2 regions of the Sporosarcina sp. FSL K6-5500 genome follow, and region 1 is predicted to be linked to the other one. Evidence: a T-box and tRNA genes for the amino acid it is inferred to sense, from the RefSeq annotation. Region 1 holds a T-box; the other holds one or more tRNA genes.
The links. The T-box of region 1 lies ahead of thrS (threonine--tRNA ligase). A T-box ahead of a tRNA ligase gene usually reads a tRNA of that ligase, here a tRNA-Thr.
Positions count from the first base shown of each region.

Region 1 (11,957 bases):
AGCAGTAACGCGTATTTCATTCCGATGATAAGAAACCCAATTGAAACCATGACACCAATGCAAATCGCGACAAGAATTTGCCCCTGGATATAAGAACTAATTTGGTGATCCGCATCGCGAAGAATGGTTTTAGCGTCATTACGCATGTGCGGAGGCAGCATCTGAACAAAGTAACGTGGCAGCTTCTCCCCATCTTTCAATAAATAGAAGAGAATAAAGGGCACCGTAATAATTGCAAGAACAAAACCAGTTAAAGCAGAAATGAAAGAACTAAGACCACTTGCAATTCCACCGACCGCATCCGTGAAATACTTTCCGATATCCCCTTGCCCAGATTCAAGGATATTTTTTACGTTAATATCCAAACTTTCATAATAAGAAGCGAAAATCGATGTTCTTAAAAACTCATCGATTTTCAGCACCATCTGGCTGAAATATGTAGGGAAGTCTTCGACAAGGTTATTAAACTGTATTTTCAAGAATGGAAATACCATAAAGACCAGCAAGGTGATAAGACCCACGGCTCCGATGAATAGAATTAATATACCCCAGATTCGTGGTATTTTGATTTTTTCTAATAAACGTAAGATGGGCCTTAGTAAGTAATAAGCAATTGTTGCAAGAATGACTGGCAATACTACCGTCGAGAAAAAGACAGTAATCGGATAAAAAATGAAAGAAATCCGATTAAAAATAAGTATGATTAAGCCAATCAATAATAGTGAAATGAGAACAAACAACGTGCTACGCCCACCTAAAAAACGAATTATATTCGAAATCGGTTTATTTCTATTCTCATCAGCTTCCATGGGCATCCTCTACTCTCGTCAAGTTTGTGCTATTAATCCAACTTCATATTAAGGAATTTTGAGATCGCCTCTTTATTTTTCACTTTATCCACTTCAATAACAGATCCAGCGTGTGGATACGAATTAAATGAATAGGATCCCTCTATTGGAACAGTCATCGTTTCAACTTCTGCACCTTTTTTCATTATAAGGGAGATTGCACGTGAAATTTCGTCTTTTGACGTTAAGTCCGTATTGATGAAACCTGATAACGCTCCTGCAAGCTTCGGCACATTTGCAATCATTCCTGGTCGCATCGCTTCGTCCTTCATCGCAGAGATTACTTCTTGTTGTCGTGCAACTCGACCAAAATCACCTTCTTCATCTGCACGAAAACGCGCATAGCCAAGTAATTCCTTGCCGTTCAACTGTTTTTTTCCTGGCATAAGTGTAACGCCAATCTTTTCTGACATTTCTTTTTTAACATCAATCTCTACTCCGCCTGGAAACGCAATATCAACAATCGATTCAAAGTTAGCAAAATCAACGATTGCATAGTGATGAATAGGGACACCAAACATCCCTGTTATCGTGTCTTTCGTAGTCTGCAGTTTGCCGAGATAATAGGCGGTATTTAACTTATACGACTTGTATGCTGGAATCTCCGCATAAATATCACGCATAAATGAAATCACCCGTATCTTCCCAGCACCCTTATCCCAAGATAGCACCATCATCGTATCTGTCCGCGATTTCCCACTGCCATCATCGTCCACACCGAGCAGTAAGTAATTTTCAACGGATGTATACTTCGGATCTGTAGCATCCCCTTTAAACGGACCCGGGTCAATCCCATTGTTTTTTGCCAACGATTTCCCCGCATTGTATTCAGTATATGAATACAACCCAGCTCCGATAAAACAGAGTGTGACTATTAAAAAGATGACCCTGCCGATGCGAAGTTTTTTCTTTCTTCTTCTTTTCGGTACTGGCCCTTCATAATGTTCTTCCATTATTGATTCCTCCAAAAAGTGATATCTCCATTAGGACGAACAGGAAGTCTCTTGGTTGCGTCTAATTATTTCAATTATAACACGATGGGCCCTTGAGGTTAACCTTAACTATTTTTTGCGCGGATCTAGGTCTGTTAATGTAGTTATATCCATTAATATTTATTCTATAATGGTCGATTTACAACAGTTCCCCACTCCCCCCATTACATCCCTGCATATGTTACATAGATGTTGGTGAAGAAAGGTGGTGTAAGATATGGGACGTGAACATGGTGGTGGAGAAGGTAGCTCGTTTGCTTTGCTTGTTGTGCTTTTTATACTATTGATAATCATTGGCGCAAGCTTCATCTATTAATATAAAAAATAATCCAATCTCAACCGCTCATTAGCATCTCTCAACTGTAAGAGCGCTTAGTAGGCGCTCTTTTTGCTATTGTACTAAACAGAGGCAAACAACTATTTTCTACTATTCTAATTATGATACAATTTACTTATATGCAATGAAAGGGTGTTGGTAACGATGACTAAAGAAATAGTTGAAAAAGCCACATTTGCTGGTGGTTGTTTTTGGTGTATGGTGAAACCATTTAAAGAGTGGGACGGTATCCACGACGTCGTATCCGGTTATATGGGAGGACATGTTGTGAATCCTACATATGAAGATGTCAAAAAGGGCGACTCTGGTCATTTAGAGGTCGTCGAAATCACATATAATCCATCCGTTTTTTCCTATGATAAATTGCTGGATGTATTTTGGCAGCAAATCGACCCGACCGATGCAGATGGACAATTCCAAGACCGCGGACATTCATATTCAACAGCTATCTTCTATTATACAGATGAGCAGCGTCAAATTGCCGAAACGTCTAAAGATAAACTTGGTGCAAGCGGTACATTCTCTAAACCGATTGTGACACCAATCCGTCCCACTGAAACATTTTACCGTGCAGAAGACTATCACCAGGATTATCACGCAAAAGAACAAGAGCATTACGAAGAAGACCGCGCACTTTCTGGTCGGGATGAATTTATTGCAGGGCACTGGTCGTAACAGTAAGAACTGGAGTGCCCGACAATGTATTTCGTTAAACTACTAGCAATTTCTATGATATTCTTTATTTTTGGGATTAAAGCAGGACTTCCAAGCTAAGTCCCATCATATATGTAAAAAACTGAATAATGAGCGCTTATCAAAGTACTCATTATTTAGTTTTTCCTGTTCTAAAAGAATAATCATTTTTACTAGAATTAAGATTGATAAACTTCTATTATTTAACTACAAAATGTTGGATATACGGCGTCATATCTTTTAAAACGGCACGTAAACATTCAGGGTATAATGCGAATTCATTCAGTTCTTTGATTGGTGTCCATTTAAATATTAATCGCTCGCCTTCAATGCCATGAAAAGGGGCTTCGTTATATGAAGATGGATTCCCCTTTGATGTTATCGCATAATAAAAGCCAATTTCATGAAAGTCTCTCCCGCCATGTTCAAAGAAATTCTCGATGACCAAAGCCATTCGGTCCACATGCACGTCAATTCCCAATTCTTCACGAAATTCCCTTTTAAGGCTGCTTTGCGAATCCTCCGCAATTTCAACTCTTCCCCCAGGAAGCGACCATTGCGACTCATTTACATCCCGATGTAATAAAACATGCCCATTTTCAATCCAAATTCCAGCTACTCGATAATTAAATACAGCTTTTTCAGTTTTAAACACAACATCCATGAATTTCATTCCCTTCAAGTCAAGCATTCTTATTTTCATTTCACATAAAATAATAGTAATAGTATCAGAAAGAAAAGATAAGTATTAAGTAAACATATGCGTCAAATTATGCCTACTCAGAACTGAAATGACTAATCCAGGTAAATGCTGTCGCGATGGATGCATCTTGCAGCCACTATTTACTGATATCAGGTCGCCCAGTCATAACAATCGCCACTTGCGCAGTAGACAGCCATTTCATGAAGGGTGTCGTTTTTTCCAAACAGTCAATTGTCCCACGTTTTTCAATGACGATAAATTCACGATAAGGAAAATTATTCCTCCAAGGTGCATAAAGCTGAGTCTATGATTTGATACAGTATGCCTTAGGAATTTCTTTCTCCTGAAAACTAGTGATTTCACGTCTTGAACGTATAACTTCTACTATAGACCATTAAATCCCCCTATTCTTATTGGAAAGATATTCTTTTAATCAATTATACCGTCAATTCCAACTACTCACAATTTCGAAGAATTAAGATTCTTAAAGGACACGCTGCTCTATCTGTTGTTTAATTAGCAAAGTAAAGCCTTCAATAGATAAACACTCCGTTTTCTGACTACCAAATTCCCGAACATTCACCGTTCCATCACTAACCTCTTTGTCACCAAGAATAAGTGTATAAGAAACCTTCTGAAGTTGGGCTTCTCTTACCTTGTAACCTAACTTTTCGTTCCGCTGATCAATTTCAACACGTATGCCTTCATTTCTTAAAACGGACTGTACACACAATGCGTAATCCAAATGTACACTTGAAACAGGAACAATTTGTACTTGCCTAGGAGCGAGCCATGTTGGAAAAGCACCTGCAAAATGTTCAATCAGTATGCCGAAAAAACGATCGATTGAGCCAAAAATTGCACGGTGAATGACCACCGGCCGAACTTTTTCGTTGTTTTCATCAATATACGTGAGGTCAAACTTTTCAGGCATTTGGAAATCGAGTTGAATTGTGCCGCATTGGTGGCTGCGTCCAAGTGCATCTTTAATATGAAAGTCAATTTTTGGTCCGTAAAATGCACCATCCCCCTCATTTAATTGATAAGTAACCGCTAGATCCTCTAATACATTCTTTAGAGCCTCTTCTGAATCATTCCAAATCTCATCACTTCCTAGTGATTGTTCTGGCCTAGTTGAAAGTTCAATCGAATATTCAAAACCAAAAGTTCGATAAACTTCATCAATCAGATGAATAACTTGCTTTATTTCGCTTTTAATTTGATTATGTCTCACAAAAATATGCGCATCGTCTTGGCAAAATGTTCGAACCCTTAATAGTCCGTTAAGAGCACCACTAAATTCATGGCGATGGACTTGACCGAATTCAGCCATACGTATTGGTAAATCACGGTATGAATGAAGACTATTTTTGAATATTAGCATATGGCCAGGACAGTTCATCGGCTTCATCGCAAATTTTGCGTTTTCCACTTCTGAAAAATACATATTCTCATGGTAATGATCCCAGTGCCCCGATTGCTCCCACAAACGTTGATTCATCATGAAAGGCGTGCGGACTTCTGCGTACCCCGCCTTCGTCTGAAGTGCACGTGAAAAGTTCTCTAGCTCAGTGCGTATTATCTGCCCATTCGGTAAATAGAACGGCATGCCTGGTGCTTCCTCAGAGAACATGAATAATTCAAGTTGCTTTCCAAGTTTTCGATGATCCCTTTTTTCTGCTTCCTCCAAAAAATACAAATGCTGTTCTAAGTCTTTCTTTTTCAAAAAGGAAATTCCATAGATACGTTGCATCACTTGATTATCACTATCTCCCCGCCAATAAGCACCTGACACCTGCGTTAACTTGAATGCTTTTATCCATCCAGTTGACGGTAAATGTGGTCCGCGGCAAAGGTCTATAAATTCTCCTTGTTTATAAAGGGAAATTTTCTCGTCCGCTGGTATGTCTTTTAATAGTTCTAACTTAAACAATTCGCCACGCTTCTCAAATAGTTCTTCTGCCTCTCCATACGTGACTTCTATACGTTCAATTTTCAAATCTTCTTCGATAATAGCTTGCATCTTTTTTTCAATCATTACTAAATCATTCGAAGTGACGCTTGTATCCGATAGAAAGTCATAGTAAAAACCGTGTTCAATTATGGGTCCAATCCCTAACTTCGAATCGTCATAAAGTCTTTTAACCGCCTGCCCTAGCACATGTGCAGTTGTGTGCCTTAGAACTTCGAGTCCTTCTATCGATTCCTTTGTGAAAAGTGTAATCGCAGCATCCTCCATAATGCATTGTGATAAATCATATAATTGATCATTCACTTTTCCCGCTACAACATTCTTTCTCAAACTTAAGCTAATGGACTGTGCAATATCCGCTAATGTAATACCTAGAGGAAAATTCTTTCGGCTACCGTCTGGAAATCGAATCTCAATTTGCTTGTCATTCATCTTAAAACACCCCATCCAATTTTTTATAGAACAAAAGCTTAAGCGCCTGTTCAGCCATGATAAGCGCTGGAAGGCATGTAGGTAAAGGCGTTCTTTGCCTTTACCTACATGACAGAAGCGACTCGAGGGGCTAGGCGCTGGAGTCTAGACGTAAAATCTCTAAGTTACAAATTATCCATAGTACGAGATTTTATAATTTCCTAGACAAAAAAATACCCGTCCCAAATAAAGGGACGAGTATGATTTACCCGTGATTCCACCCAAATTTCTAACACCATCCAACAATGGTGTTAACTCATGGCGCTGTAACGTAGCATTAACGGAATTAGTTACTTCATTTCACTAATACAGCTCAAAAGTGGTAAATTATTTTCTGCGTTAGGAAGTTCTCAGCAATACTTCCCTCTCTGGAAACCATCAAAATAATTCATGTCTTCGTCATCGCTTTTATCGTTATTCAGTTAAATTTCTATACAAATAAACACACCCATCCCTAGTAAAGGGACGAGTGTGTTTGCTCGTGATTCCACCCAAATTTCTAACACCATCCAACAATGGCGTTTGCTCATGGTGCTGTAACGTAGCATAGACGGCTTCATGCAGCTCAAAAGTGGTAAATTGTTTTTCTAAGTTAGGAAGATTTCAGCAATACTTCCCTCTCTGGAAACCATCAAAACAATTCATGTCTTTATCATCGCTGTTACAAGTATAGTTAAAATTCATTGAAATCGAATTAGTTAATATCCTACAACAAAGAAAATGGATTATCAAGCTTTTTTTGGTTGCATCCAATACAGTTTATGGATGATTAGTTAAAAAGGATACTCATAGTTAGGTTCATCCTGGCCCGTATCCTCAAATCATTTCATACCTAAAAAAGTAAAGCCGACCTTTTCCAATACCTTTAGTGACCTTTGACTATCAGGACTTCCAGATCCTGTGACCACGTGCACTTCCACATGATTTCTGGCAATTTTTAAGTAAGAATGCGCTGTTTCTCTTGCGAAACCTTTGCCACTATATTTTTCATTGTAATGATAAGTTAATTCTATATTACTTAATAAATTCATACAATTAAATTCAGCAGTATTTATAATTTCATTAGCTACGTCAAAGGAGTAATTAATTATGAATATATCCTGAAATCCATGTTCATTTTGTGGTTATATTCTCAGGGGTTTCCTCTCTTTCTTAAGGTAAGCGAAAAAACCTTTTGAACGAAATAATATGGGAATAATAACCCCAAGGATTATTCTAATTCCCGTGGGGTTACTTTATTCACACGTCAAGCAAGCTATATAAATGAGCGGAGTCACTGACATAAAACGTTTGCTGCTTGCGGCCACTTAAAAACAATAAAGAACGAAGGAGATTAGTTATCAATGATGTTTATGTTGTAGTTTACTAACCACATGTTAATTTGGGATAGGTGGGCGATGAGTTGGGGGCCTGTCATAAGCTGACCGAACCAAGGAACTTTGAATGAGGATCCGTCTGAATTGATGATGTCCTTGACTCTTTGTTTTGAGACAAGTTCTAGTAGGGGAGATGTTTTATTATCTAGGATGTTGTTTAACTTAGTCTTTACGAGTTTCATATATGTTTGATGATGTGTTTTAGGGTACGGACTCTTTTTCCGGTATAGAATTTCATTAGGAAGTACTCCTTCTAAAGCCTTTCGTAATATTCCTTTCTCTTGGCCGTTCAGCATTTTCATTTCCCACGGTATGTTCCAGGCATATTCAACAATTCGGTGATCGGCGAATGGAACCCGTACTTCTAAACTTGCTCCCATACTCATGCGATCTTTTCGCTCCAGAAGCGTTGACATAAACCAAATCATATTTAAATAAGACATTTCCCGGTGCCGTGCTTCTATTTGGGTTTCTCCCCCTAGAAGAGGCACTTCACTAATCGTTTCGTTATAGCGATCCCTCACATAGCCTTCCAAATCGAGTTTCTTTTGCCAATGTGGAAGCAACAGCTGCTGTCTTTCCGTTTGTGACCGCATCCACGGAAACTCCTTTCCGTGCAGCAGTTCTTCTTTATAGAACCATGGATATCCTCCGAAGATCTCATCCGCACACTCACCAGACAATGCAACTGTATAATCTTGTTTCATCTGTTCGCAAAACCATAACAATGATGAGTCTACGTCTGCCATACCAGGTAAATCTCTCATCATCACTGCTTCTTCCAACAGATTTGCCAGCTGATCATTATTTATAATAGCCGAGTGATGAATAGACCCCAAATATTGTTGCATTTTCTCTATCCATGGTGCATCTTGATCAGGCTGAAAGGAACTCGCTTTGAAATATTGATTGTTGTGCTCGTAGTCAATGGAGTACGTATGAAGAGTACCACGTCCCTCTTTTTTAAAATATTCAGAAGCAAATGAACTAATAGCACTCGAATCAATTCCTCCAGATAAGAATGTACAAACAGGTACATCAGCAACTAACTGGCGCTCAACGGCATCCTTTACAAGAATTTTTACTTGTTCAGCCGTCTCATCTAACGTATGATGATGCTTTTTGCTTTCTACATTCCAATACCGCCAATTTTTCAGTCCATTTCGATTGTAAATTAATGCATGAGCTGGGCGAAGTTCATTAATGCCCCGAAAGACACCATGACCAGGAGTCCGGGATGGACCTAATCCAAATATTTCCTGAAACCCCTCCCTGTCCACTTCACTTTTCACTTTTGGATGTGCCAGTATTGCTTTAATCTCTGAACCAAATATGAGCGATCCGTTTTCTTCACGGTAAAATAGAGGTTTGACACCAAGTCGGTCTCTTGCCATAAAAAGCTGCTCTCGGTGTTGATCCCAAACAGCAAATGCAAAAATTCCATTTAGATGCATTACGCAATTTTCTCCCCACTCGATATATGCCGTCAGTAACACTTCCGTATCGGAATATGACTGAAAAGAGTACCCTCTTTGTAGTAATTCCTTTCTAATTTCTTCTGTATTATAAAGCTCTCCGTTATATACGATAGTAAAAGTATGGTTGTTTTTTTCTATTGACATCGGCTGTATACCTCCGGCAGGATCGACAACTATAAGCCGGGTATGACCAAGTAACAGATGGCGCGAACTCCATACATTAGAAGCATCCGGACCACGCTTCGCCAATGAATTCGCCATCTTTTCCACAATGAATACTTGCTGTGTCAAATCTTGATGCCAATCAATCCATCCTGTTATTCCACACACTCGCAATCACTCCTTCTCATTAGAAATTTACATATTAGCTTTTTTTCACTATCCACCGCTTCATTAATATTGCGACAGATATTGATCGCGTTCCCATGGGTGTACTTGTGTCCTATACATATCCCATTCAATTTCTTTTGCTTCAATAAACCGTTCCAACAAATGGCTGCCTATAGCTTGAGTAATCACTTTGTCTGCTTTTAATTTTTTTAGTGCCTCAGCTAAAGTAGCCGGCAAATCAATGATTCCGGTTTTTTCCCGCTCTTCTTTTGACATCACATAGATATTTTTGTTAATTGTTTCAGGAGGTGTTAATTTATTTTTAATGCCATCTAATCCCGCAGCTAACAAGACAGCCATGGCTAAATATGGATTTGCAGCAGGGTCAACACTACGAACCTCTACACGTGTACTCATTCCACGTGATGCGGGGATTCGAATAAGTGCACTTCTATTTCTTGCTGACCAAGCCACATAGCATGGCGCCTCATACCCGGGAACTAACCTTTTGTAGGAGTTTACAGTAGGGTTTGTAATAGCAGTAAAACTCTGAGCATGTTTCAGAATTCCTGCCACAAAACTTCTTGCAGTATCACTTATTTCTAGCAACCCGTTTGGATCATAAAATGCATTTTCGCCATTTTTGAATAAGCTCAAGTTACAATGCATGCCAGATCCATTTATGCCGAATAATGGTTTAGGCATAAATGTCGCGTGTAGCCCATGTTTGCGAGCAATAGTTTTAACGATAAGCTTAAAGGTTTGAATATCATCACAGGCTCTTATGGCACTTTGATATTTAAAGTCAATTTCATGCTGGCCCGGTGCTACTTCATGATGGGAAGCTTCAATCTCAAATCCCATTTCTTCCAGTTCAAATACGATATCGCGACGGCAAGTTTCCCCTAAGTCAGTTGGTGCAAGATCAAAATAACCGCCATGATCATTCAATTCCAATGATGGTTCACCCTTGTCATTGAGTTTAAATAAGAAAAATTCAGGTTCAGGTCCAACATTGAAATCAGAAAACCCAAGTACTTTCATTTCATTTAAAATCCTTTTGAGATTATTGCGAGGGTCACCTTCAAATGGTGTTCCATCTGGATGATAAATATCACAGATGAGACGCGCGATCTTTCCTTTTTCTGTTGTAAAAGGAAAGATAATAAACGTATCTAAATCTGGGTATAAATACATATCAGATTCTTCAATACGTACAAATCCTTCAATTGATGAGCCATCAAACATCATTTTGTTATCGAGTGCTTTCGGCAACTGACTAATCGGAATTTCAACATTTTTAATTTTCCCGAATAAGTCTGTAAATTGTAGTCGAACATACCTTACATTTTGCATCTTAGCCAAATCTAAAATAGATTCTCTGTTCATACTTAGATCCTCCCCTTTTGTCTAAAATCATTGCCTTCATCGATTACTGAACCATTAATATAGGTGTCTCTCCCCAATTCTCCATGGCAGATATATGTTGCTTTACCTCTTTTCCAAATGTGGCCATGTTCATCCCAACTTACCGTCAAATCTCCTCCAGGTAGATGAACGGTTATCGGAAGATGTCTATCCAACATATCGTTTAATGTGGCAGCTACTACCGCAGCGCAAGCCCCTGTTCCGCAAGCCATTGTTATACCCGATCCACGTTCCCACACTCGATAATCAATTTCTTGGCTGTTCTTGACATGAACAATTCCGACGTTTATTCGTTCCGGGAACAAATCAGAGTGTTCAATTACAGGACCTATTTTATCTAATGGCACTTCATTCACATCATCAACAAACATGATTGCATGTGGATTCCCAATCGATACATAAGTCATGTAATACACATCTCCTCCAAAAGAATGCGGTTCATTTATCGCTACCGAGAATGGATCTCCTTGCATCGGTATCCTATTTTTTAGTAGTTTGGGCTCGCCCATATCAACAGTTACATACTGCACGTACTTTTCATGGTCTACATCTACTTCCAAACGCACCACCCCACCCAACGTTTCAATTGTAAAATGGGATGTTGTAGCGTACTTTTGATCAAAAAGAATCTTTGCTACACAACGCAATCCGTTGCCACAATTCCTTGCTTCCGATCCATCCACGTTAAAAATTCTCATTTGAAAATCTGCTATATCCGAAGAGCCTATTATTATTATGCCGTCAGACCCGATACCGAAGTTCACATCAGATACTATTTGAGCAAGCTGATTATAGTCTTGGTAGTCCATTTCAGTTTCTAATTGATTGAAAATAACGTAGGAGTTTCCCAAACCATGCATTTTAGTAAACAACAACTTTATCCCCCCCTTAAAAGATGAATTTGGATGTACTCAACCTCGCTTTGATTTCAGTGATTACTCGTTGCTCTTCTTTCACTCCTTTCGCTTGAAACGTAACCGAAAATCGCACATAGTGTCCGGCATCATCCCATGGAACACTGGATATTAAATGTTCACGTAATAAATATTGGCTAAACTCTTCCGCTGACTGAAAGTGAGGACCGCTTGCTACCGCTTTTGGTATCTTTGTATATAAGAAAAATGATCCTTTCGGTTTTTTAACATTAAAGCCACACTCACGTAAAACTTTTTCCAAAAGATTGTGACGCCGTGAATACTTAGCTACAGTTTGTTCTGTAATTTCTGGATGAGAAAGGGCAAATGCCGCTGCTTTTTGTATGGCGATAAATTGACCAGAGTCAATAGTGTCCTTCACTGTCTTAATCACTTTGACAAGTTTCGAATTTCC
Region 1 is NZ_JBBOTP010000001.1:4,121,533-4,133,489, forward strand. Features, by position in the region: gene MKX62_RS19650 (AI-2E family transporter) at 1-815, opposite strand, end outside; gene MKX62_RS19655 (LCP family protein) at 842-1,801, opposite strand; gene MKX62_RS19660 (YjcZ family sporulation protein) at 2,058-2,156, shown strand; gene msrA (peptide-methionine (S)-S-oxide reductase MsrA) at 2,322-2,852, shown strand; gene MKX62_RS19670 (NUDIX hydrolase) at 3,070-3,534, opposite strand; gene thrS (threonine--tRNA ligase) at 4,058-5,977, opposite strand; T-box leader at 6,204-6,428, opposite strand; gene MKX62_RS24490 (GNAT family N-acetyltransferase) at 6,838-7,113, opposite strand; gene asnB (asparagine synthase (glutamine-hydrolyzing)) at 7,350-9,200, opposite strand; gene glnA (type I glutamate--ammonia ligase) at 9,264-10,589, opposite strand; gene dapF (diaminopimelate epimerase) at 10,592-11,503, opposite strand; gene MKX62_RS19695 (LL-diaminopimelate aminotransferase) at 11,517-11,957, opposite strand, start outside.

Region 2 (11,957 bases), 1.7 Mb from region 1:
TGATCCGGTGGTTCCGCATGGAAGGGCCATCGCTCAACGGATAAAAGCTACCCCGGGGATAACAGGCTTATCTCCCCCAAGAGTCCACATCGACGGGGAGGTTTGGCACCTCGATGTCGGCTCATCGCATCCTGGGGCTGTAGTCGGTCCCAAGGGTTGGGCTGTTCGCCCATTAAAGCGGTACGCGAGCTGGGTTCAGAACGTCGTGAGACAGTTCGGTCCCTATCCGTCGCGGGCGCAGGAAATTTGAGAGGAGCTGTCCTTAGTACGAGAGGACCGGGATGGACATACCTCTGGTGTACCAGTTGTCTTGCCAAAGGCATCGCTGGGTAGCTATGTATGGACGGGATAAATGCTGAAAGCATCTAAGCATGAAGCCCCCCTCGAGATGAGATTTCCCATTACGCAAGTAAGTAAGATCCCTCAAAGAAGATGAGGTTGATAGGTCTGGGGTGGAAGCACGGCGACGTGTGGAGCTGACGGATACTAATCGATCGAGGACTTAACCAATTTTGAAAAGGGCTTGATTACCCTGATTCTGTGTAGCACAATGTCTGTTTTATTCAGTTTTGAGCGAACAAAATTAATTATTTTGTAAAAACGCTTGCAAGTAACAACAAGGTGTGATATAATTAATCTTGTCTTGTGGAAAATAGTTCAGTGACGATTGCGAAGAGGTCACACCCGTTCCCATACCGAACACGGAAGTTAAGCTCTTCAGCGCCGATGGTAGTTGGGGGTTTCCCCCTGTGAGAGTAGGACGTCGCTGGTCTGTTAGTCCAAAAGAAGATACTTAATGTATGTTCTTAATATTATTCCGCAGTAGCTCAGTGGTAGAGCAATCGGCTGTTAACCGATCGGTCGTAGGTTCGAGTCCTACCTGCGGAGCCATTTAGGAGAGCTGTCCGAGTGGCCGAAGGAGCATGATTGGAAATCATGTAAGCGGCTAACGCTGTTTCAAGGGTTCAAATCCCTTGCTCTCCGCCAGATTCATATAAATGATAAATTAAGGCCCCTTGGTCAAGCGGTTAAGACACCGCCCTTTCACGGCGGTATCACGGGTTCGAATCCCGTAGGGGTCACCATAACTTTTTAGAAATTCATCATTAAGCACGTAGACTTTAATTCAGTAATTCGAGCATAGCACACTCTCGTTAAAATCGGGAGAAGGAAGGAGCGTACATTAGTACGTGACTGACTGAGCGAATGAAGCTGACAAAGAGATGCGCCGCTTATCGCAATTTTACCCAGGAGGATTAGCTCAGCTGGGAGAGCACCTGCCTTACAAGCAGGGGGTCGGCGGTTCGAGCCCGTCATCCTCCACCATTAAGTTTTTTAAGCAGATTCACCGCTTAAAGAAACTTACATATATTTAATTATATAAATACTATTGTCGCGGGGTGGAGAAGTGGTATCTCGTCGGGCTCATAACCCGAAGGTCGCAGGTTCAAATCCTGCCCCCGCAACCAAATTTTATCATGATACAGCAGATCATATAGCTGACATGTAAATGATTAGCTCTTTATCAAATGAATACATTATATTGTTGTCGCGGGGTGGAGAAGTGGTATCTCGTCGGGCTCATAACCCGAAGGTCGCAGGTTCAAATCCTGCCCCCGCAACCAAATGGTCCCGTGGTGTAGCGGTTAACATGCCTGCCTGTCACGCAGGAGATCGCCGGTTCGATCCCGGTCGGGACCGCCATTTTTATTTTTCTTATAAGGTTTAGAATAAGCTAATATCTTAATGTAAACCAAATATGTGGCTCAGTAGCTCAGTCGGTAGAGCAAAGGACTGAAAATCCTTGTGTCGGCGGTTCGATTCCGTCCTGAGCCACCATTTTAATATTTGTGCCGGAGTAGCTCAACTGGTAGAGCAACTGACTTGTAATCAGTAGGTTGAGGGTTCAAGTCCTTTCTCCGGCACCATTTACACCTATATGGTGGGGTAGCGAAGTGGCTAAACGCGGCGGACTGTAAATCCGCTCCCTACGGGTTCGGCGGTTCGAATCCGCCCCCCACCACCAGTTTTAGGGGCATAGTTTAACGGTAGAATAGAGGTCTCCAAAACCTTTGATGTGGGTTCGATTCCTACTGCCCCTGCCATTTTTTTTAGTATAATCTAATATTATGGCGATTGTGGTGAAGTGGTTAACACATCGGATTGTGGTTCCGACACTCGAGGGTTCGATTCCCTTCAGTCGCCCCATTTATCTATCCAATTAAAACAAACTTATATATCATGGCGATTGTGGTGAAGTGGTTAACACATCGGATTGTGGTTCCGACATTCGAGGGTTCGATTCCCTTCAGTCGCCCCATTTTATATTCAATTAAAACAAACTAGATATCATGGCGATTGTGGTGAAGTGGTTAACACATCGGATTGTGGTTCCGACACTCGAGGGTTCGATTCCCTTCAGTCGCCCCATTTATCTTTTTGGGGTATAGCCAAGCGGTAAGGCAACGGACTTTGACTCCGTCACTCGTTGGTTCGAATCCAGCTACCCCAGTTTCGCGGAAGTAGTTCAGTGGTAGAATACGACCTTGCCAAGGTCGGGGTCGCGGGTTCGAATCCCGTCTTCCGCTCCATCATCTACGGCGGCATAGCCAAGCGGTAAGGCATGGGTCTGCAACACCCTTACCACCGGTTCGATTCCGGTTGCCGCCTCCAATTTTCTTATGTATCGTTGTTCGTAAACTAAATAGTGTTATGCCCGAGTGGTGGAATGGCAGACACGTCGCACTCAAAATGCGATGCCGTAAGGCGTGCCGGTTCAAGTCCGGCCTCGGGTATCAGATGAAAAACACAACTTCGGTTGTGTTTTTTTGTGTTTAATTTCTACTATATAAGTTGACTTAACTGAGCGAACGTGGGCTTTGGCTACCCCTAGCACTTTAAAGAATTCAATGTAATTTAATTCTTTATTTCAATATATATTTAGATAAAAGAATAGAGAGTAGGGGAAACATTATGCCATTAATTGAACACCAGGAGTTCATTCAAGCCTCGGTAGAACGTTGCTTTGATCTTGCACGAGACGTGGATATTCATACCCGTACAACAGAGGGGACGAAAGAGAAGGCTGTCGGTGGGGTGACAACAGGTTTATTGCTGGCCGGGGATATTGTTACATGGGAGGCCGTTCATTTCGGTATAAGACAAAGACTAACTGCCAAAGTAACGGTGATGGATAGACCGTATATGTTTGAAGACATAATGGTGAAAGGAGCATTCCACTCTTTTCACCATATTCATCAGTTTATTGAGAAGGATAATGGTACTCTGATGATTGACAGATTTCAATATAGATCACCCTGTGGAGTGATTGGTGTTATTGCGGATAAGTTGTTTTTGGAAAGCTATATGAGAAACTTTATTGTGAGTCGAGCAAGAGCTCTGAAGCATATTGCAGAAAATGAGTAAGATGCATTTCATCAGGAAAAGTCGACTTGATAAACTTGGTGGCACAAGTTTTCTAGAGAGTGGAACCTGGACGTTACTAATAGATGGTGAGAAAACACAGCGGTTCAAAAATGGGTAGTAAACAAAATCGCTCCTTACCGCCGAAGCGTAAGGAGCGATTTTCATAGAGGGGATCCGATGACACTAGTTTGGGTTGTCCATTGCAATTGCCTTGGTTGGTCATTGGGGATTGGTCACAAAGTAAATGGTGACAGGTTATTGGTTTGCCTGCAATTTAAATTGGATTGATCCCTACTCTATGCCCTGGAGAGGAGTCTCACCTTTCCAAGGGCATTAAAAGTACTTCGTATCATCAAATTTCAAGACAATCGAATAGTTTTTTGCATTAATAGAATTAGATAACTTATGTGCATCCTTTTCTGCTTGCAATGATTTCACCCGATAATCCTCAGGAACGAATAAAGCAACACGGTATACGACCGTACCTTCAGAGTAGCCGTATTGAATCTCTTCTTTTTCTGCCATAGAGAGTTCTTTGTAAAAGCGGGCTTTTGCACGCAATTGTATGGCAAGTTCAATCGCTTCGACAATCGCAAGTTGTTGCCCTTGGAACTCGATTTCATTATCGATATTGGCACGATACATGAGACGGTCGAGCACTCGACTATCTAAACGGACTTCATCCAATTCTGTTTCTACGATTTTAAGGCTACGTGGTCCTTGATCAGGGGTGTTGCCTTTTTCTACATTCGTAAAGGCTACGCGTCTCATTTCATCTTCAAGCTCATGAATTCGTTTTGTTAAAACACTTTTTAATTTTACAGCTTCAGCGAGTGTTATGTTGCTCACTTGTTCATTCCCCCCATTTAGAAACATTGTCAGTCAACTATAATGGAAGTTTGTCCCTCGTGCAAAACATATGAACGAACATCTCCACCACTAAGACTAGTAAACATGTTCCCACATGCTGTTGTCAGTTCAAACGCTTCAGTAGCATCCATGGACGGGCGTAGGAAGAAGATATGTAACGCGTCTGTCGTATCTTCTGTTACAGCGCTGCGTATAGAATCGACATATGGACTACCGAATGGGCTATAATCATCTTTTAACAGTAGAATGTTTTGTAATGAATTAAAACGACCATTCAATCCATCATATCCATCCTCTTCTGTCCCTGAAGTAACGATTATATCGCCGACAATTTTTTCGAGGTCATAGATGCCTACTGGAATTTCGTGCTGCAAGGAAAAGAAGTTATTCAAGTCGACAGCATTGTGGAATGGATCGATGTAGTTTTGCTTCTTAATCCGGCGCATAAGTGCTTCTGTAGAATGACGGTATCGATTAGAGTCTGCGCCAAGTGCTTTCCACACAGTACGCCATTCTTTAATGCCAGGGAATTCGGGGACGGACTTGTTCTCCAGCTCAAAGAAAAGTTGCTCTTGGAATAATTGCAATTTTCCTTTTAGCATTTGAGGCGATTCTGACACTGTAATTTTGGTATAATGATTAATGCCCAATTTTAATCCGGGTACGGCACCTAAAAGCTTCATATCCATTTCAATAATCAATGACTTCACCCTTTATATAGTTTAATTCAATAGTAGCATAGTGGAGGCGATACAGTGTGAATGCTGTTCAGTTGCAACAGTCAGTGAGGGACTATGCGGAGTCAATCGGCATCGACAAAATTGGTTTTACAACAGCTGCACCATTTCGTGAGTTGAAAAACCGCTTGAAGCGGCAGCAAGAACTAGGCTATCAGTCGGGTTTTGAAGAAAAGGATTTAGATAAACGGACAGAACCTGCTCTTTTGCTTGATCAAGCAGAAAGCATTATTGCAATTGCTGTAGCTTATCCATCCAAAATGGCAGATTCTCCGAGAGGAAAAAAAGGCGAGCGCCGGGGTATTTTTTGCCGTGCATCATGGGGAACAGATTATCATACAGTCCTTCGTGAAAAGCTGAGACTGCTTGAGGAATTTATACTAGAACATGCACCTAAAGCAAAGGTTCGCTCGATGGTAGATACGGGTGAGCTTGCAGACCGCGCTGTTGCAGAACGGGCGGGGATTGGCTGGTCGGCAAAAAACTGTTCAATAATTACGCCGGAATTCGGTTCGTATGTGTACCTGGGTGAAATGATTACCAATATCCCTTTTGCGCCGGACGTTCCAATGGAAGATGAATGTGGGGATTGCACACTTTGTCTTGACGTATGTCCAACTGGTGCATTGATTCAGGGAGGCCAATTAAATGCGCAGCGTTGTATTGCTTTCCTTACACAGTCGAAAAAGCCAATTCCGGAAGAATTTCGTGCGGAGTTTGGTAATCGGATATACGGGTGTGATACATGTCAAACGGTATGTCCGAAAAATAAAGGAAAGCATAATTTGCATCAGCAAGCATTCCAAGCAGACCCTGAACTGGCGAAGCCGCTTCTTCAACCAGTGCTTAGGCTGTCGAATCGAGAATTTAAAGAGAAATTTGGACATGTATCAGGATCTTGGCGCGGAAAAAATCCGATTCAGCGAAATGCAATTATTGCACTCGCACATTTCAAGGAGGAGTCTGCGGTACCAGAATTGATCAGTATGTTAGAGAACGATCCGAGACCCGTCATTCGTGGTACGATTGCATGGGCACTTGGTCGAATTGGTTTGGAAGAAGGATATGTAGCGATTAAGGAAGCATTATCGAAAGAGGAAGATCCGGAAGTGCGTGCTGAATTAGAAAAGGCAGCGGATACTTATATACTGAAGAAATGAATGCCTATATAAACTAAACGAAGGCTTCTTACAAGGGGGAGCAGAAAAAAATCAATGGGGTTCTATATTTCAACGTATCTATAGTAAAAAAGTTTAATTGGAGGAATCACTGAGATGGCCATACACGTAGCGTTATTTGAACCACAAATCCCTGCAAACACAGGGAATATTGCAAGGACATGCGCAGGAACAGGAGCGAAACTTCATCTTGTGAAACCGCTTGGGTTTTCGACGGACGACAAAATGTTGAAACGTGCGGGGCTCGATTACTGGGAGCACGTCGATATTACATATCATGAAGGAATTCGTGAGCTATTCGCGGCGAATCCCGATGCTGTTTTTTACTTTTTGACAAAACACGGTGAAAGGACTCATACTGCATTCGATTATTCTGATGGTGCAACAGATATATTTTTCGTCTTCGGTAAAGAGACGAGCGGACTTCCTGAAGAAATTTTAGAGGAGAATAAAGAACGGTGTCTACGAATCCCGATGAACGACAACATTCGGTCGCTTAATTTATCGAACACGGCGGCGATACTTATATATGAAGCGCTTAGGCAACAATCTTATCCAGGATTGGTATAAAAAAAACGGGGCAGCCTGAAGGCATGTCCCGTTTTACTTATTGTTATTTTTTTAGGCCAGGTATCTTAACCTTGCCCGGTTTATCATCGTATCCGCCTGTGAAAATTGCAGATAGGAATGCAAAGCAAACACCTATAATTAGAATTACTGTCATGATAGGTACCTCCTGTAAATTCATTAGTAGCTTCGTTAAGTATACCCTATTTTAAATGGAATTGAAACGACCGTCAGGAAAAATTGTGACAGAGCCAAGAAAAATGAAACTTTTTGTCGGCTTGTCCGTATATAACATAACGATTTAAATAATATGGAGGTAGAATATAGTATGAAAAATTACTCGACAGGAATGAAATGGATCACGGCAATTGCAGAAGGTTTTCTTGCAATTCCAATCATTGGAGGAGTTTTTGTTATAAGCTCCGGATATTCAGTGCTGGGTGTCATGTTCGTTTTACATGCAATTACGTTACTGCTTTCAATTCGGGACATGCAGGGTAAGGCAGCACCCATCCTAGGTCTCGTAACGAGCATAGTGAGTGCTATTCCGTTCATTGGCTGGTTCATGCACCTACTAACTGCAGGAGCGCTCGTAATGTCGGCTATCACTTCTAGACGCTAAATCAATATGTAAAAAATACCCTTCCGAATACTAACGGAAGGGTATTTTTTAATGTGGTAAATAGAGCAGCTGATAGGTGAACAGTACCGCGAAAATATATAACAGGATAGGAACTTGTTTTCCTTTCCCTTTCACAACTTTCAATAGCGGGTATGTGATGAAACCAAGAGCGATTCCTGTCGCAATGCTCGAAGTGAGTGGCATTGTTAGAATAACGAGGAAGGCTGGGAATGCTTCATCGAATGAATCCCAATCAATATCTTTCACTGCACCAATCATCAAGCTTCCGACGATAATCAAAGCAGGAGCTGTGATTGCAGATACACCAGACAATGTACTGACGAGTGGACCGAAAAATGCCGCGACAAGGAAGAGGATAGAGACAGTCAGTGATGTCAATCCTGTCCGGCCACCTACTGCAACACCAGATGAAGATTCGATGTACGCCGTTGTTGGGCTCGTACCGAACATCGATCCGAATGTTGTTGCAACAGAATCTGCAAGTAATGCATGACGTGCACGTGGCAGCTTATTGCCTTTCATAAGGCCAGCCTGTTTTGCAACGCCAATCATCGTGCCGGTGGTATCGAACAAGGTAACGATGAGAAAGGCAAAAACCACCCCATACAAACCATGTGAAATGACGTCACCGAATGCAGTAATCGGATTCCAAACAAGAATCCCTTCCGGCAATTTAGGCATTTTCCATAAGGCACCTTCAAATTTGAGCTGACCCGTAAAGACTGCGACAATTCCGGTTAGAACCATTCCAATGAAAATCGAACCATAGATATTCAAAGTCATAAGAATAACCGTCACGAGAAGGCCGAACAAAGCGAGTAGAACGGGCGGAGACGTAAGGTCGCCAAGCTTAACAAGGTTCGCCTCATGTGGAGCGACGAGTCCAGAAAGACGCAAGCCGATAAAGGCGATGAATAACCCTATCCCAGCTGTAATCCCGAGCTTCAGACTCTCAGGAATTGATTCAATTAATTTTTCACGGAAAGAAGTCAAGGACAACAGAACAAATATTAATCCAGCTATGAATACTGCAGAAAAAGCAGTCATGTAGTCGAGTTGACCATCAGATGCGAGAACAACCGATGTAAAATAAGCATTCAATCCCATTCCTGGTGCAATTGCAATTGGATAATTGGCGAAAAGTGCCATCCAAAGTGTACCGATAACCGCAGCGATAATTGTCGCAATGAATACTTGCTCGAATGGTACGCCGGCGTCAGCGAGAATAATCGGATTGACGATGACAATATAGGCCATTGTCAAAAAAGTTGTCATTCCTGCCAATACTTCCGTTTTCACAGTGGTATTATGTTTTTTTAAATGAAACAATGTAAATCTCCTTTCAGAATACGAACGAAATGAAGTACATTTACAATAATATTCGTTTTTACGTTAAAATTCAACTCTGAAATGCAATCAGGTAATTCGTAATATTCGAATGCCGCTTGTACAATTAAAGAATAAGTTTCGAAAGGGGAAATTCAAATGACAAAACGATTCAACGGAACACTTGAGCTAGCAAATGGTGTGAAAATGCCACAATTAGGACTTGGCGTCTATAAGATGACGGATCCGGGTCAGACTGTCGAAGCAATTACATACGCACTAGAAACAGGATATCGCGCAATTGACACAGCGGCAATCTATGAGAATGAAAGGGAAACGGGGGAAGCGATCCGTCACTCTGGTGTTCCAAGGGAAGAGCTGTTCATCACATCGAAGGTATGGAATACTGATCAGGGCTATGACGGGACACTCCGCGCATTCGAGACTTCATTGAAGAAACTAGGCTTAGATTATTTGGATCTATATTTGACACATTGGCCTGTGTCAGAAAAATATGTCGACACTTATAAAGCGATTGAACGGTTGTATGACGAAAAACTGATCCGTACAACAGGTGTCTCCAATCATCATGCCCATCATCTTGAAAAAATCCTTGTAAAAGCAAATGTTGCGCCAATGGTGAACCAGATTGAACTCCATCCGTATCTAACACAGGAACCGCTCCGTGCGTTTTGCGAAGAGAATGGAATTGCTGTGACGTCTTGGTCACCGCTTGCACGTGGGAAGCTACTTGCAGAACCAACGCTTCTTACTATCGGCGAACAGTACGGTAAAACACCTGCGCAAGTTATTATCAGATGGCATTTGCAAAATAATCTCATCGTTATTCCAAAGTCGGTGACACCTGAACGTATAAGTGAAAATAATGAAGTTGCCGATTTTGAACTGTCATCTGAAGAAATGGCATCGATTAACGCACTTAATCGCGATGAGCGGACGGGAACCAATCCGGATTCATACTAATTTCATTAGCGTGCCTGATATGTGTCATAAGTCTTAATGCTATTCATAGTATTGCAACTTTTAGCACAAATACTACATTCAAAATGAGGTATTTTATGGTATGATAAAAAAAAGGGTGTAGGAGGAATTGATTACCATGTTCAGAAGCAAGAAAAAGGGTATCGAGGATGATCGTCTTCAACTAGAAATTGACCGTTTGAAGTTGGCGTATTCAGATAAAGAACAACAGGATCAAGGACGTTTAACTGACTTAAAAAGCGAGCTGAATGCTGCTGTTAATCAGCATGAAAAAGTAAACGCGCAACATAACGTATTAGGTGAAGCAGTTAGTCAGATTGAGACAAGGTTTGAAAACGTAGGTGAACTAAGCGAAAGAACTTCGGAAAAGTCACAGGACTTGTTTGAAAAAGGTCGTTCACTTGAAGAACAATCTCATAGCATGGTTAAAGAAGCATCAGAAGGAACGAAAGAGGTAAAGGCGACAGCCGATGTAATCAAAGATTTGGGAATCCAAATTCAAGCTTCCGAACAGAACATGACGAACTTAAGCGCTAGATCAGTTGAGATACAGTCAATTGTCGGCGTCATTGAAGATATTGCAGCGCAGACAAATTTGCTTGCATTGAATGCGTCAATCGAGGCGGCACGGGCTGGAGAATCCGGAAAAGGGTTCGCGGTCGTTGCCCAAGAAGTAAGGAAACTTGCAGAAAGCACGTCGGATAGTACGGCAAACATCCAAACATTAACTTCTTCACTTCGCAATGAAATCGAGCAAGCGCTTGCCGCTACAAGGAAAAGTGCTGAGCTCGTTGAAAAAGGAGTCGAAGTAAGTTTGGCAACTGCATTAAAAATTGAAAGCATCCTAAGCACGATTGAGGTAAGCCAAGGTGACATTGGTGCTATTCAAGAAATGATTGAAGAACAGAAAAAACTGTCCGAAGAAGTGAAACATGAACTTCACGGTGCGAAAAGTTTATTCTCACAAGCACATAATCTAATTGTGGAACATATTGAAGATGCAAAAGAAGTTGATGAGCGTCTTGAGAATGGAATCCGTCAACTAGCGTTTTAATTTGATTCAGTAGGAGCGAACTTAGGAGTACCTAGACTAAAAATGCCGCGTTCTGAGGATGTCACAAACTAAGTGCAATTTATTAAAAAAATGCCATGGAGAAATACTCTCCATGGCATTTTTTAGATATTTTTCATTTCAATAAGCGTCTGTTCTTCTGTAAATGGATGGATGAACGATAACGCAGTTGCAGTTAACCGATAATGACCGTCTTCCGTTTCACTGCCGTCATATAGTGTATCGCCTGTAACTGGGTATCCAATATGTGATAAATGTACGCGGATTTGGTGTGTCCGACCTGTTTCAAGATCAGCTTCTACGATGGACGTCTCTTCTTTACGTTCAATAAGCCGGAAGTTTGTAACAGCGGCTTGTCCAGACATTGAAACAATTCGTTTGGCTGGATGATGGCGGTCTTTTCCAATCGGAAGTCTAATGGAACCTTTAGGTCGTTTCAAGTAACCGTCAACTTCTGCAGTGTATTTCCGTGAGATGTCATTATTCTCAATCATACGGTCGAAGAGTGCCTTCGCAATTGGATGCTTCGCAACGAGAACAACACCGGAAGTTCCTTTATCAAGACGATGGATATGCTCGGCATAATCCCCGCCATTGTTTTTAACATATGCCATGACAGCATTCATCAGTGTACCTTTGTCCCTTGGACCATCGGGATGTGTTGTCATACCAGCAGGTTTAACAGCTGCCAGGATATGCTCGTCTTCAAAAAGTACGGTAAGTTCAACTTGTTCATCAGCAATATACGTGGAAGCTGCATCAGGGAAAGTAAACACCAATTCTGTACCTTTCGCGAGAGGTAAGCGCCAGTCGTCTACGGGTTCGCCGTTCGAATCTAGTACACTCTTGGCCATACGCATAAGGTGGACCGTCTTTTTACCGCCTTGCCATTTATCTTTGAGCAAGTATTCAACCGTCATATTGTCTTCTTGTGTTTTATAATGAAATAAAGCCATTTAAATCATTCCTTCCAGTCGTGGGCCTACAGGATGTAGGTCATGAAGCGTGAGGGATTGTACTTCATCCCTCCTAGTTGCCGCAGGACGCAGCGAACTTAGACTTCGTTCCATATTATTTGCCTTCGAATTCATTGAAAAATGCACGGATATTTTCCTCGGGTTGTGCACCGAGCATAC
Region 2 is NZ_JBBOTP010000001.1:2,412,755-2,424,711, forward strand. Features, by position in the region: rRNA gene MKX62_RS11330 (23S ribosomal RNA) at 1-510, shown strand, start outside; rRNA gene rrf (5S ribosomal RNA) at 657-772, shown strand; tRNA gene MKX62_RS11340 (tRNA-Asn) at 817-891, shown strand; tRNA gene MKX62_RS11345 (tRNA-Ser) at 896-987, shown strand; tRNA gene MKX62_RS11350 (tRNA-Glu) at 1,011-1,085, shown strand; tRNA gene MKX62_RS11355 (tRNA-Val) at 1,251-1,326, shown strand; tRNA gene MKX62_RS11360 (tRNA-Met) at 1,395-1,469, shown strand; tRNA gene MKX62_RS11365 (tRNA-Met) at 1,551-1,625, shown strand; tRNA gene MKX62_RS11370 (tRNA-Asp) at 1,629-1,704, shown strand; tRNA gene MKX62_RS11375 (tRNA-Phe) at 1,764-1,839, shown strand; tRNA gene MKX62_RS11380 (tRNA-Thr) at 1,853-1,928, shown strand; tRNA gene MKX62_RS11385 (tRNA-Tyr) at 1,942-2,026, shown strand; tRNA gene MKX62_RS11390 (tRNA-Trp) at 2,032-2,105, shown strand; tRNA gene MKX62_RS11395 (tRNA-His) at 2,133-2,208, shown strand; tRNA gene MKX62_RS11400 (tRNA-His) at 2,245-2,320, shown strand; tRNA gene MKX62_RS11405 (tRNA-His) at 2,355-2,430, shown strand; tRNA gene MKX62_RS11410 (tRNA-Gln) at 2,441-2,512, shown strand; tRNA gene MKX62_RS11415 (tRNA-Gly) at 2,517-2,591, shown strand; tRNA gene MKX62_RS11420 (tRNA-Cys) at 2,600-2,673, shown strand; tRNA gene MKX62_RS11425 (tRNA-Leu) at 2,715-2,795, shown strand; gene MKX62_RS11430 (SRPBCC family protein) at 2,974-3,426, shown strand; gene MKX62_RS11435 (hypothetical protein) at 3,760-4,275, opposite strand; gene MKX62_RS11440 (B3/B4 domain-containing protein) at 4,305-4,997, opposite strand; gene queG (tRNA epoxyqueuosine(34) reductase QueG) at 5,054-6,193, shown strand; gene trmL (tRNA (uridine(34)/cytosine(34)/5-carboxymethylaminomethyluridine(34)-2'-O)-methyltransferase TrmL) at 6,308-6,781, shown strand; gene MKX62_RS11455 (hypothetical protein) at 7,107-7,400, shown strand; gene MKX62_RS11460 (NCS2 family permease) at 7,449-8,750, opposite strand; gene MKX62_RS11465 (aldo/keto reductase) at 8,907-9,731, shown strand; gene MKX62_RS11470 (methyl-accepting chemotaxis protein) at 9,868-10,803, shown strand; gene MKX62_RS11475 (RluA family pseudouridine synthase) at 10,926-11,777, opposite strand; gene MKX62_RS11480 (thioredoxin family protein) at 11,893-11,957, opposite strand, start outside.
Region 2: it encodes a tRNA-Thr, which carries the amino acid that the T-box ahead of thrS (threonine--tRNA ligase) is inferred to sense. The anticodon was not compared.